One region of the Actinomadura sp. 3N508 genome, then DNA from elsewhere that is predicted to be linked to it. Evidence: riboswitches for the same ligand, from Rfam matches in the RefSeq annotation. Region 1 holds a riboswitch; each other region holds the start of a gene.

What was found. Region 1 has a riboswitch for cobalamin ahead of ACH34S_RS10615 (ribonucleoside-diphosphate reductase subunit alpha). Riboswitches for the same ligand answer to the same signal wherever they lie in the genome.
Region 2: linked by a shared signal. The riboswitch ahead of ACH34S_RS12715 (ABC transporter substrate-binding protein) and the one ahead of ACH34S_RS10615 (ribonucleoside-diphosphate reductase subunit alpha) in region 1 are both predicted to bind cobalamin.
Region 3: linked by a shared signal. The riboswitch ahead of metE (5-methyltetrahydropteroyltriglutamate--homocysteine S-methyltransferase) and the one ahead of ACH34S_RS10615 (ribonucleoside-diphosphate reductase subunit alpha) in region 1 are both predicted to bind cobalamin.

The regions. Positions count from the first base shown of each region.
Region 1 is NZ_JBIRAX010000002.1:946,254-949,521, forward strand. Features, by position in the region: gene ACH34S_RS10615 (ribonucleoside-diphosphate reductase subunit alpha) at 1-1,281, opposite strand, end outside; cobalamin riboswitch at 1,431-1,595, opposite strand; gene ACH34S_RS10620 (hypothetical protein) at 1,770-2,486, shown strand; gene ACH34S_RS10625 (YcnI family protein) at 2,597-3,268, shown strand, end outside.
Region 2 is NZ_JBIRAX010000003.1:298,719-301,986, forward strand. Features, by position in the region: gene ACH34S_RS12710 (RidA family protein) at 296-706, opposite strand; cobalamin riboswitch at 1,192-1,316, shown strand; gene ACH34S_RS12715 (ABC transporter substrate-binding protein) at 1,379-2,293, shown strand; gene ACH34S_RS12720 (FecCD family ABC transporter permease) at 2,442-3,268, shown strand, end outside.
Region 3 is NZ_JBIRAX010000010.1:383,123-386,390, reverse strand. Features, by position in the region: gene ACH34S_RS32155 (hypothetical protein) at 1-442, shown strand, start outside; gene ACH34S_RS32150 (hypothetical protein) at 561-1,073, shown strand; cobalamin riboswitch at 1,072-1,284, shown strand; gene metE (5-methyltetrahydropteroyltriglutamate--homocysteine S-methyltransferase) at 1,386-3,268, shown strand, end outside.

The DNA.
Region 1 (3,268 bases):
CAGGTGGACGGTCTGACCCGGTTCAAGGGTCTGGTTGCAGGAGCGGTTGGCGGCGTCCTTGAACGTCATCCATCCGTTGCCCGTCTCGGCGAGCGTCCGCATCATCCGCCCGTAGAGCTTGCGGGCCGGGAGCTGCCGGACGAACCGTCCCGCCTTCTCCGCCGCCCGGTACGCCTCGTCGAACGCGTCGCCCCACAGGTCCGCCAGCTCGGGGACCTCCTTCGGGTCGAACAGCGACCATGTCCCGTCCTGCTCGACGCGGCGCATGAACTCGTCCGGGATCCAGTTGGCGAGGTTGAGGTTGTGGGCGCGGCGCGCGTCCTCGCCCGTGTTGTCGCGCAGCTCCAGGAACTCCTCGACGTCGGCGTGCCACGGCTCCAGGTACACGCACGCCGCGCCCTTCCGGCGCCCGCCCTGGTTGACGGCCGCGACGGACGAGTCGAGCGTCCGCAGCCACGGGACGATCCCGTTCGAGTGGCCGTTCGTGCCGCGGATCAGCGAGCCTCGGGAGCGGACCTTCGTCCAGGAGATCCCGATGCCGCCCGCGTACTTGCTGAGCCGCGCCACCTGCCCGTACCGCTCGTAGATCGACTCCAGCTCGTCGCGCGGCGAGTCGAGCAGGAAGCAGGACGAGAGCTGCGGGCGGCGGGCGGCGGAGTTGAAGAGCGTTGGTGAGCTGGGCAGATACGAGAGGGTGCTCAGCAGCGCGTACAGATCGGCGGCCTCGTCGACGGAGTCGGCCAAGCCGCACGCCACGCGCAGGAGGAAGTGCTGCGGACGTTCGAGGACGAGCCTCGATCGCGGATGCCTCAGCAGGTAGCGGTCATAGAGCGTCCGGAGGCCGAAGTACTCGAAGCGGTCGTCGGCGGACGGGTCGATGAGGGCGTTGAGCACGGACGCGTTGGCGGCGACGAACGCGGCCGGAGCGTCCGCGAGGAGACCCTCCCGGTGCGCGGTGGCGACCGATTCGGCGAACGTCCGGACCCCGGCGGACGTCGCCTCGTCCCGTATCCGCAGCCCGAGCAGGCGCGCCGCGACCTTGGAATATCCGGGTTCGGAAGGAACCAGCGCGCTCGCCTCACCGATGGCCAGATCGCGCAGCACCGCCGCCGCGTCCGGGCCGTCCATCCCTTCCCCCGTGCGGACGGCGGCCAGCACCCGCCCCGGCTCGACGTCCGGCACCCCGTCGCAGGCGGCCTCGACTTCGGCGGCGACGGCCGCGGCGGCCTGCGCGAACGCCGTCGTGCGCGGCTCCACCGGTACGGCCAGGTCCTGTGTCACGTGCTCTCTCCCCTCGCAGCCGCCCCGCGGACGGCATGCGAACGGGACACGAGCGGCCCGACCGATGGGCACACCGCGCTCCGCCCCCGGCCCACCCGCGAAGCCTGGACGTGTCGATCCGAGGGGCGACCCCGGATCATCGTGCGGGCAGGTCTTCGGACTCGCGGGCACCGCGCCTTCCCGGAACCGGACGAAGGCGCGTCCTACTGGCCGTCGCTTCCCAGGCCGGTGGATTCCGGCCCAGTGCGTGAATACGGCGGTCGTTCCCACTCACCGCTGCGGGGCAGTCCCGGACTCGCACCGGGTTCCCTCTTGCGACGCCCCCGCCGACGAAACGGCGCCGCCGACCAGCGGCGGGGGCGAACCAGCACGGGATTGAACCCTACATGTAGTTGACGATCTTTGCACAACCCCAAGATGTTGGGCGTGTCAGAAAGGGCACGGGGCGACTATCCGGACGCCGGATGTGGTGGGACGATGGTCACGCCATGTCCCCGCGTCCCCCGCAACCGGGCTTCCGAACCGCGCGCGCGGTGGTGTTCGCCACCGTGTGCGTCACGCTGGCGACCGCCGGGCACGTCCTCGCATCGGGGACGGTGATCCCCATCTGGGCGGTCCTGACGGGGTTCGTGGCCGTGCTGGGCGTGACGCACGTGCTGGCGGGCCACGAACGGTCATTGGCGACGATCCTCGGCGGCCTTCTGGGCGGCCAGTTCGCGCTGCACGCGCTCTTCACGAGCGCCACCGACCCGGTCAACCCGCCCTTCGCGTCTCTGCAAGACCCGGCCGCGCGCGCCGCGGCCCTGCACCAAGCCGGGATGCACGACACCGCCGGCCCGGGCGCGGCGATGGTGGGCTCGGACATCCTGCTGCCCGTCACGCAGCTCACCGGCGGCGCGACGATGACGCTCGCGCACACCGTCGCCGCGCTGGTCGCGGCATGGTGGCTGCGCCGCGGGGAGCGGGCCGCGTGGTCGCTGGCCCGGCGGGTCGCGGGCGCGGCCGACCGGTCGATCCGGCTGGTCTGGCTGCTGCTGCTCGCGTTCCTCACCACCGAACCCGCCGCGGCCCCGCCGCGCATCACCGCCGCCGCACCGGCGACGGCCGCCCTCATGGCGATCGGCCGGACGCTGCGGCATCAGGTCGTCCGGCGGGGTCCCCCGCCGCGTTCGAGGGCGCTCGCCCGCACACTTCCTTCCAGCTGACCTGCGGGCCTGCGGGCCTGCTGACCCGCTGAGCGAGCGCCGTACGTCACCGGACGCCGACCCCGGCGCTTCCGGAATTTCCCGTACGTAGACTCGAACGGAAACCCGCCATGCCTTCTCTTTCTCATGCCCGCCCGTCCGGCGCCACCGCCCGCAGGCTGGGCGCCGTCGCAGGCCTTGCCGCCGTGTCCGTGCTCGGCCTGGCCACCGCCGCGTCCGCGCACGTCACCGTCAACCCGAAGACCGCCGAGCAGGGGACGTACGCCAAGGTGGCGTTCCGCGTGCCGAACGAGCGCGACAACGCGTCCACCACCAAGCTGGTGGTGCACCTGCCGGCCGACCGTCCGCTGTCGTCGGTGTCGGTCCGGCCCGTCCCCGGCTGGACGGTGAAGGCCGAGAAGACCAAGCTCGCGACCCCGATCAAGACCGAGGGCGGCGAGCAGACCGAGGCCGTCACCAGGATCACCTGGTCCGGCGGCAAGATCGACCCCGGCACCTTCCAGGAGTTCGACGTCTCCATGGGACGGCTGCCGGCCGACACCGGAGAACTGATGTTCAAAGCCGACCAGACATACTCGAACGGCGAGGTCGTGAAGTGGGACCAGCCGCCGGCCGCCGAGGGGGCGGCCGAACCCGAGCACCCGGCGCCCGTGCTCAAGCTGGTCCCGAAGGGCCAGGGCCAGCAGTCCGCGGTCGGGCTGACCGCGACCACGCAGGGCAAGTCGGCCGCCACGGTGTCCGCCGATGACGGCACCGCACGGCTGCTCGGCGGGGTCGGCATC
Region 2 (3,268 bases), on a different contig from region 1:
GCGGTATCCGGCACGTGATCCCGGAGAAGAAGGACCACACGGGCGCCCGCCTGCGCCGGGCGTCATGTGGCGGACGGCCCCGGGCTTCAACAAGGACCGGTACGAAGATCGCAACACGGTGGAGCGGGCTACCGGGAAGCTCAGCTAGTTCAGAGCCGTCGCTACCCGCTACGACAAGCGCGGGCAGGGCTATCTCGGCATCGTCACCGCTGCCGCCCTCCTCGTTTGGCTCCGATCGCAACCGGAGCCAAACCCGGGCGGGGCGGTTGGTCCTCGGCAGGGACGGCTCGTCGGCTCAGGAATCGAGCACGGCGGCGATGGCTTCGATCTCTACGAGCTGGCCGTCATAGCCGAGCACGGTGACACCCATCAATGTGCTGGGCACGTCATGGTCGCCGAACGCCTCCCGGACGACCTCCCATGCGGTCACCAGGTCCTCCTGCCGCTGGGAGGCAACGAGAACGCGGGTGCTGATGACATCGTGCAGAGACGCGCCGGAGTCCGTCAGAGCGGTCCGCATGTTCTCCACGGCCTTGGCCGCCTGCCCCGCGAAGTCCCCGAGCGCCGCAGTGGAACCGTCCTCGTTCAGTGGGCATGCTCCGGCCAGGAAGATCAGCCGTGACTCGGCCGGGGCCGTGGCCGCGTAGGCGTACTCGGCAACATCGGACAGGGAGGCGGAGCGGATCAATGTGACGGCACGCGGCACGGGCTTCCTTTCGCAGCAGTTCCGGGTCATTCACGACCTTCTCAAAGCTCGGCTCCGCGTTCGACACATTTTTCTGGCCCGTCGACTCCCGCGATGGAGCACGGCCGTCGGCCGCCCGATGGATCTCACGTGCTCGAAGAGACACCCCTGATGCGTGGCGTCACGGGAAGGCACCCGCCATGCCGATGCTGTGGGCACTCTCGGCAGGCGCCTGCGCGTCCGGCCGCTTGCCGACGACCGCATCCGGCTGCGAGCCCTGGTCGGCAAGCCGTCGAGCAAGGCCGTTCCTCGACAACGTGCTGCAAGCCGTCGCGACGGCGTGGGCGGGGATCGTGGCGGTGACGGAGGTCGCCAAGGCGGTGACGTGCGCGGTGTGGCGGTCGGGCCGTGGAGGGTGGCGGAGTCTTACGGAGCGTTAGTGGGAGCTCACTCCGTATCGGGCGGGTAGTGAATTATCGCGCTCCGAGCAGGACGAATCCGGATTCGGCGGCTGATACCGTTGCGGTGCTGCGCGCGAGGAGCGAAATCCGGTGTGAATCCGGTGCTGTCCCGCAACTGTGGTGCCCGAAAGGGCCGAGCCAGGTCGCCTCCCGCGCGTCGACGATTTTCGACCTCGTGGAAGGGCGATCCGTCATGAACGGGCCGCGGCTTCCCTGTAGCCAGGAGGCTTCAGTGAGACCCGTACGTTCCCTCGTCGTGGTGATGGCGGCCTGCGTCGTCACACTCGCCGGTGCATGTGGCGGCGACGACGGCACCACCAAGACGTCAGGCGCGAAGACCGTCACCGTTCAGGCCGCCAACGGCGCGGTGCAGGTTCCGGCCGATCCGAAGCGGATCGTGTCACTCTCCCCCACGCACACCGAGACGCTGTTCGCGATCGGCGCCGGGCCGCAGGTCGTGGCGGTGGACGACTACTCGAACGTCCCGGCGAACGCGCCCCGCACGAAGCTGTCCGGCTTCAAGCCGAACGCCGAAGCGATCATCGCGTACAAGCCCGATCTCGTCGTCCTGTCCGATGACCTGAACGGCATCGTGAAGGCGCTGGAGAAGGTCAAGGTCCCCGTTCTGCTGGAGCCCGCGGCGACCAAGCTGGACGAGGCGTACGACGAGATCAACGATCTCGGCCTGGCGACCGGACATGCCGCGGAGGCGAAGAAGGTCGTCGACGGCATGCGGACCGAGATAGCGAAGACCGTCGCCGCGTCGTCCAAGGCGAAGGGGCTCACGTACTACCACGAGCTCGACAACCAGCTGCACTCCGTAACGTCCCAGACCTTCGTCGGCCAGGTGTACGGGCTGTTCGGGCTCCGCAACATCGCGGACGCGGCGGACAAGGCGTCCGGCGGGTACCCGCAGCTGTCCCGCGAATACCTCCTCAAGCAGGACCCGGACCTGATCTTCCTGGCCGACACCAAGTGCTGCGGGCAGAACGCCGCCACGGTCGCGAAGCGGCCCGGCTGGCCGGACCTGGACGCGGTCAAGAACAAGGGCGTGGTCGAGCTCGACGACGACGTCGCCTCCCGGTGGGGGCCGCGCCTGCCCGAGTTCGCGAAGGCGATCGGCGCCGCGGTGCAGAAGACCCAGTGATCACTGCCCTGATGGACGTTCGCTCGTGAGCCTTCGGCGCCGCCGTTCCGGAGTCGTCCCGGCCGACCGGCTTCCGGCCGGGACGTCCCCGGACGTCCGCGAGGACGTCCGGGGACGTGGTGGTTCGCTCCGGCGGGGGGCGTACTCGGTGCCGCGGCAGCAGGCGCGGTTGCGAGTGGTGCCGCTCGGGGTGGCGGTGGCGCTGCTGGCGGCGACCCTCCTGGCGGGGGTGCTGGTCGGGTCGGCGGGGCTGCCCGTCGGCGGAGTGCTGAAGGCGCTGGCCGACCGGCTGCCGTTCGTGGACGTCGACTCCGGGCTCGCCGTGATCGACGAGAACGTGCTGTTCGAGCTGCGGGTGCCGAGGGCGCTGATGGCGGCGCTGGTGGGCGGGATGCTCGCGCTGGCGGGGGCCGGGTATCAGGGGGTGTTCCGCAACCCGCTCGCCGATCCGTATCTGCTGGGCGCGGCGGGCGGTGCCGGGGTCGGGGCGACCCTGGTGATCGCGCTGGTGCCGGGCGACCCGGGGTACGGGGTGCCGCTGGCGGCGTTCGTCGGCGCGATCTCCGGGGTGTTCATGGCGTACGCGCTGGGCAACACGGCGGGGCGCGGGAACGGGATGGCGAATCTGGTGCTGGCGGGGGTCGCGGTGTCGACGTTCCTCTCGGCGGTGCAGACGTTCGTCCAGCAGCTGAAGACCGAGGAGCTGCAGCGGATCTTCTCGTGGATCCTCGGCGGCGTCGGGTCGGCGGACTGGCACCAGCTCGCCATGGTCGCCCCGTATGCGCTGGTGTCGACCGTGGTGCTGCTGGTGCACGGGCGGCTGCTGGACGTGCTGAGCGTCGGCGACGAGGAGGCGGCGGCGCTGGGGCTGTCGGCGGCGCGGGTGCGGCTGACGGTGCTGATGGCGGCGTCGCTGGCGACGGCGTGCGCGGTCGCGGTGAGCGGGCTGATCGGGTTCGTCGGGATCGTGGTGCC
Region 3 (3,268 bases), on a different contig from region 1:
CCTCCGCTACCGCCGCTACCTCAAACTCCTGGAAGAAGTCACCGAAACGGACGAGATCCAGCTGGTGACCACCGTTCTACGCGACCAGGACGAGACGATGGCCGAGTCAGCGGTCAACCACCACCTGGGACGCCGCGCAGCCCAGCTGCTCACCGACCCGGCATTCACCACCTGGGCCCAGGCCCTCGCCACAGCGATCACAGACCGCCCCTTCCTCACCCGCCGTCTGCACGAGTGGACGCTGCTCAGAACGATCGCGCTAGACGAACCATGGACCGCCCAAGACCTCACCACAGCTTCCGACTGGTTCCAGCGCACGGCCTCGTCGTCACAGTTCATCACCTCGCACCACGCCCTCAGCCTGCTCGCTGAGCAGGGACGAACCCGCCGTGTCCGCAACACGGCAAACCGCCGACTGAATCAGCCAAAGCAGCCACGTTGACTTGATCCACAGGTCTCGACAATTCCTCAGAGGACGACCTGTGCGAAGTGTCTAGCGGTCGAGGAGGCGCCCTGTGCGCTCATCGATGACGCAGCGGGCGCCCATTTAGGTTGGGGCCATGACGACTCTTGCTCAGCTTCGTAAGACCGCCCTCTCGTATCCCGAGACCGTCGAGCAAGCCACCGACTCGGGGAGCGTCGTATTCACCGTGGGCGAGAAGCCGTTCGCGTCGATGGGCAAGGACAAGCTGGTGGAGCTCCGGCTTCCTGCGTCTGATGTGGAGGATGTTCTTGCCGCGCATCCTTCGGCGGAGGCGTTGGGCCGCGGCGGTGTGCGTGTGCCGATCGGGGACATCAATGGGCAGCAGCTCAATCACTGGGTTCGGCTTGCCTGGCTTTCGCAGGCGCCGGAGGGGTTGGCGGCTCGGGTGGCTGCTGGGGGTTCTGCCAGGCCAGGTGAGGTCGGTGATTTGCCGAAGGGCATTGGTGGGCCTGCCACTCGGGCGCTGGTCGGGGGCGGTATCACCTCGCTCAGGCAGGTTGCTGATCTGAGCGATGCCGAGCTGCTGGCCATGCATGGGGTTGGGCCGAAGGCGGTTCGGATTCTTCGTGAGGCGCTAGGCCGCCGGTAGACTCCGGATTGCGGATGGTTCACTCGGTTTTTCCGAGTGTCGTAAGAGGGAACCCGGTGCGAATCCGGGACTGCCCCGCAGCGGTGAGTGGGAACGACCGCCGTCATCACGCACTGGGCCGCATGGCCTGGGAAGCGATGGCCAGTAGGACGCTTCTTCCGGGAAGCGGTGCCCACGAGTCCGAAGACCTGCCTCCGCCCGCGCGCCGGCCGGTGCGCGGTGATCTGCGGCCTCGCGGGAAGGTCTGCGGCGTACGTTCCGTCGTGCGCACCTCCCCGCGCGTCCGCCTATGGCAGAGCGAGGGAAGCCGCCATGAACACGACGATCCTCGGATACCCCCGAATCGGGCCGCGCCGGGAGCTGAAGTTCGCCACCGAGGACTTCTGGGCCGGACGCATCGACGCCGACGCCCTCAACGCGCAGGGCGCAGAGCTGCGTGCGGCTGTATGGACCAGCCTGCGCGACGCCGGTCTGGACGCGATCCCGTCCAACACCTTCTCCTTCTATGACCAGGTGCTCGACACGAGTGTGCTGGTCGACGCCGTCCCCGACCGGTACCGCCGGCTGAAGGGGTTCGACCGGTACTTCGCGATGGCGCGCGGTGTGCAGGACGTCCCGCCGCTGGAAATGACGAAGTGGTTCGACACGAACTACCACTACATCGTCCCCGAGCTGGGGCCGGACACGCGGTTCCGGCTGGCGGACGGCTCCGCCGCCAAGCCGCTGGTCGAGTACCGGGAGGCCAAGGCGCTCGGGATCGAGACTCGGCCGGTGCTCGTCGGGCCGCTCAGCTATCTGCTGCTCGCCAAGCCCGCGGAGGGGGCGCCCCGCGACTTCCGGACGCTCGATCTTCTCGACGGGCTCGTCGACGTTTACGCCGAGGTGCTGGAGCGGCTCGCCGGGTCGGGGGCCGAGTGGGTTCAGCTGGACGAGCCCGTGCTCGTCGCCGATCGCAGCGAGGAGGAGATCGCGGCGCTCGCTCGCGCGTACGCGCGGCTGGGGCGGCTGACGAGCAGGCCGCGGCTGATGGTCGCCACGTACTTCGGCACGATCGGTGCGGACGCGCTGCGCGCCCTGGCCGGGAGCCGCGTCGAGGCGGTCGGGCTGGACTTCGTGGCCGGGCCCGACAACCTCGACGTTCTCGCGTCGGTGGGTGGGCTACCGCGCAAGACGCTTGTCGCGGGCGTCGTGGACGGCCGGAACGTGTGGCGTGCCGACCAGCGGCGGGCGAAGGCCACCTGCGCGGCTCTGCTCGGGCTCGTCGATCAGGTTGTGGTGAGCACCTCCTGCTCGCTGCTGCACGTGCCGATCGATCTGGACGCCGAGACCGCGCTGGATCCGGGCGTTCGGGAGCGGCTGGCGTTCGCGCGGCAGAAGGTCGAGGAGGTCGTCGCGATCGGGCGGACGCTGAGGGAAGATGTTCCGGCCCCGGTCGAGGAGTCGGCGCCCCCTGCGAAGGTCGATCGTGGCGTTCGGGAGCGGCTCGAAGCCCTGGGCGACGGGGCGGCCAGGCGTGGTGATCGGGATGTTCGGTTCGCCGTGCAGCGGGACGAGCTCGGGCTGCCCGCGCTGGCGACGACGACGGTCGGCTCGTTCCCGCAGACCCCCGAGATCCGCCGGGCCCGCGCCGACTATCGCGCCGGACGCGTCACCGCCGACGTTTACACGCGGACCATGAAGGACGAGATCGCCCGCGTCATCGCGCTGCAGGAGGACCTCGGCCTGGACGTTCTCGTCCACGGCGAGCCCGAGCGCAACGACATGGTGCAGTACTTCGCCGAGCAGCTCGACGGGTACGCCGCCACCCAGTACGGGTGGGTGCAGTCGTACGGGTCGCGGTACGTCCGGCCGCCGATCCTGCACAGCGACGTGGCGCGGCCGCGGCCGATGACGGTCGAGTGGGCGACGTACGCGCAGTCGCTCACCAGCAAGCCCGTCAAGGGCATGCTGACCGGGCCCGTCACCATGCTGGCCTGGTCGTTCGTGCGGGACGACCAGCCGCTCGCCGACACCGCCCGGCAGCTCGCGCTCGCGCTGCGGGACGAGATCGCCGACCTGGAGGCGGCCGGGATCCGCGTCATCCAGGTGGACGAGCCCGCGCTGCGCGAACTGCTGCCGCTGCGGGAGGCCGGACGTCCGGACTACATGGAGTGGGCCGTCGGCGCGTTCCACCTCGCGACCTCGGGCGTCGCCGA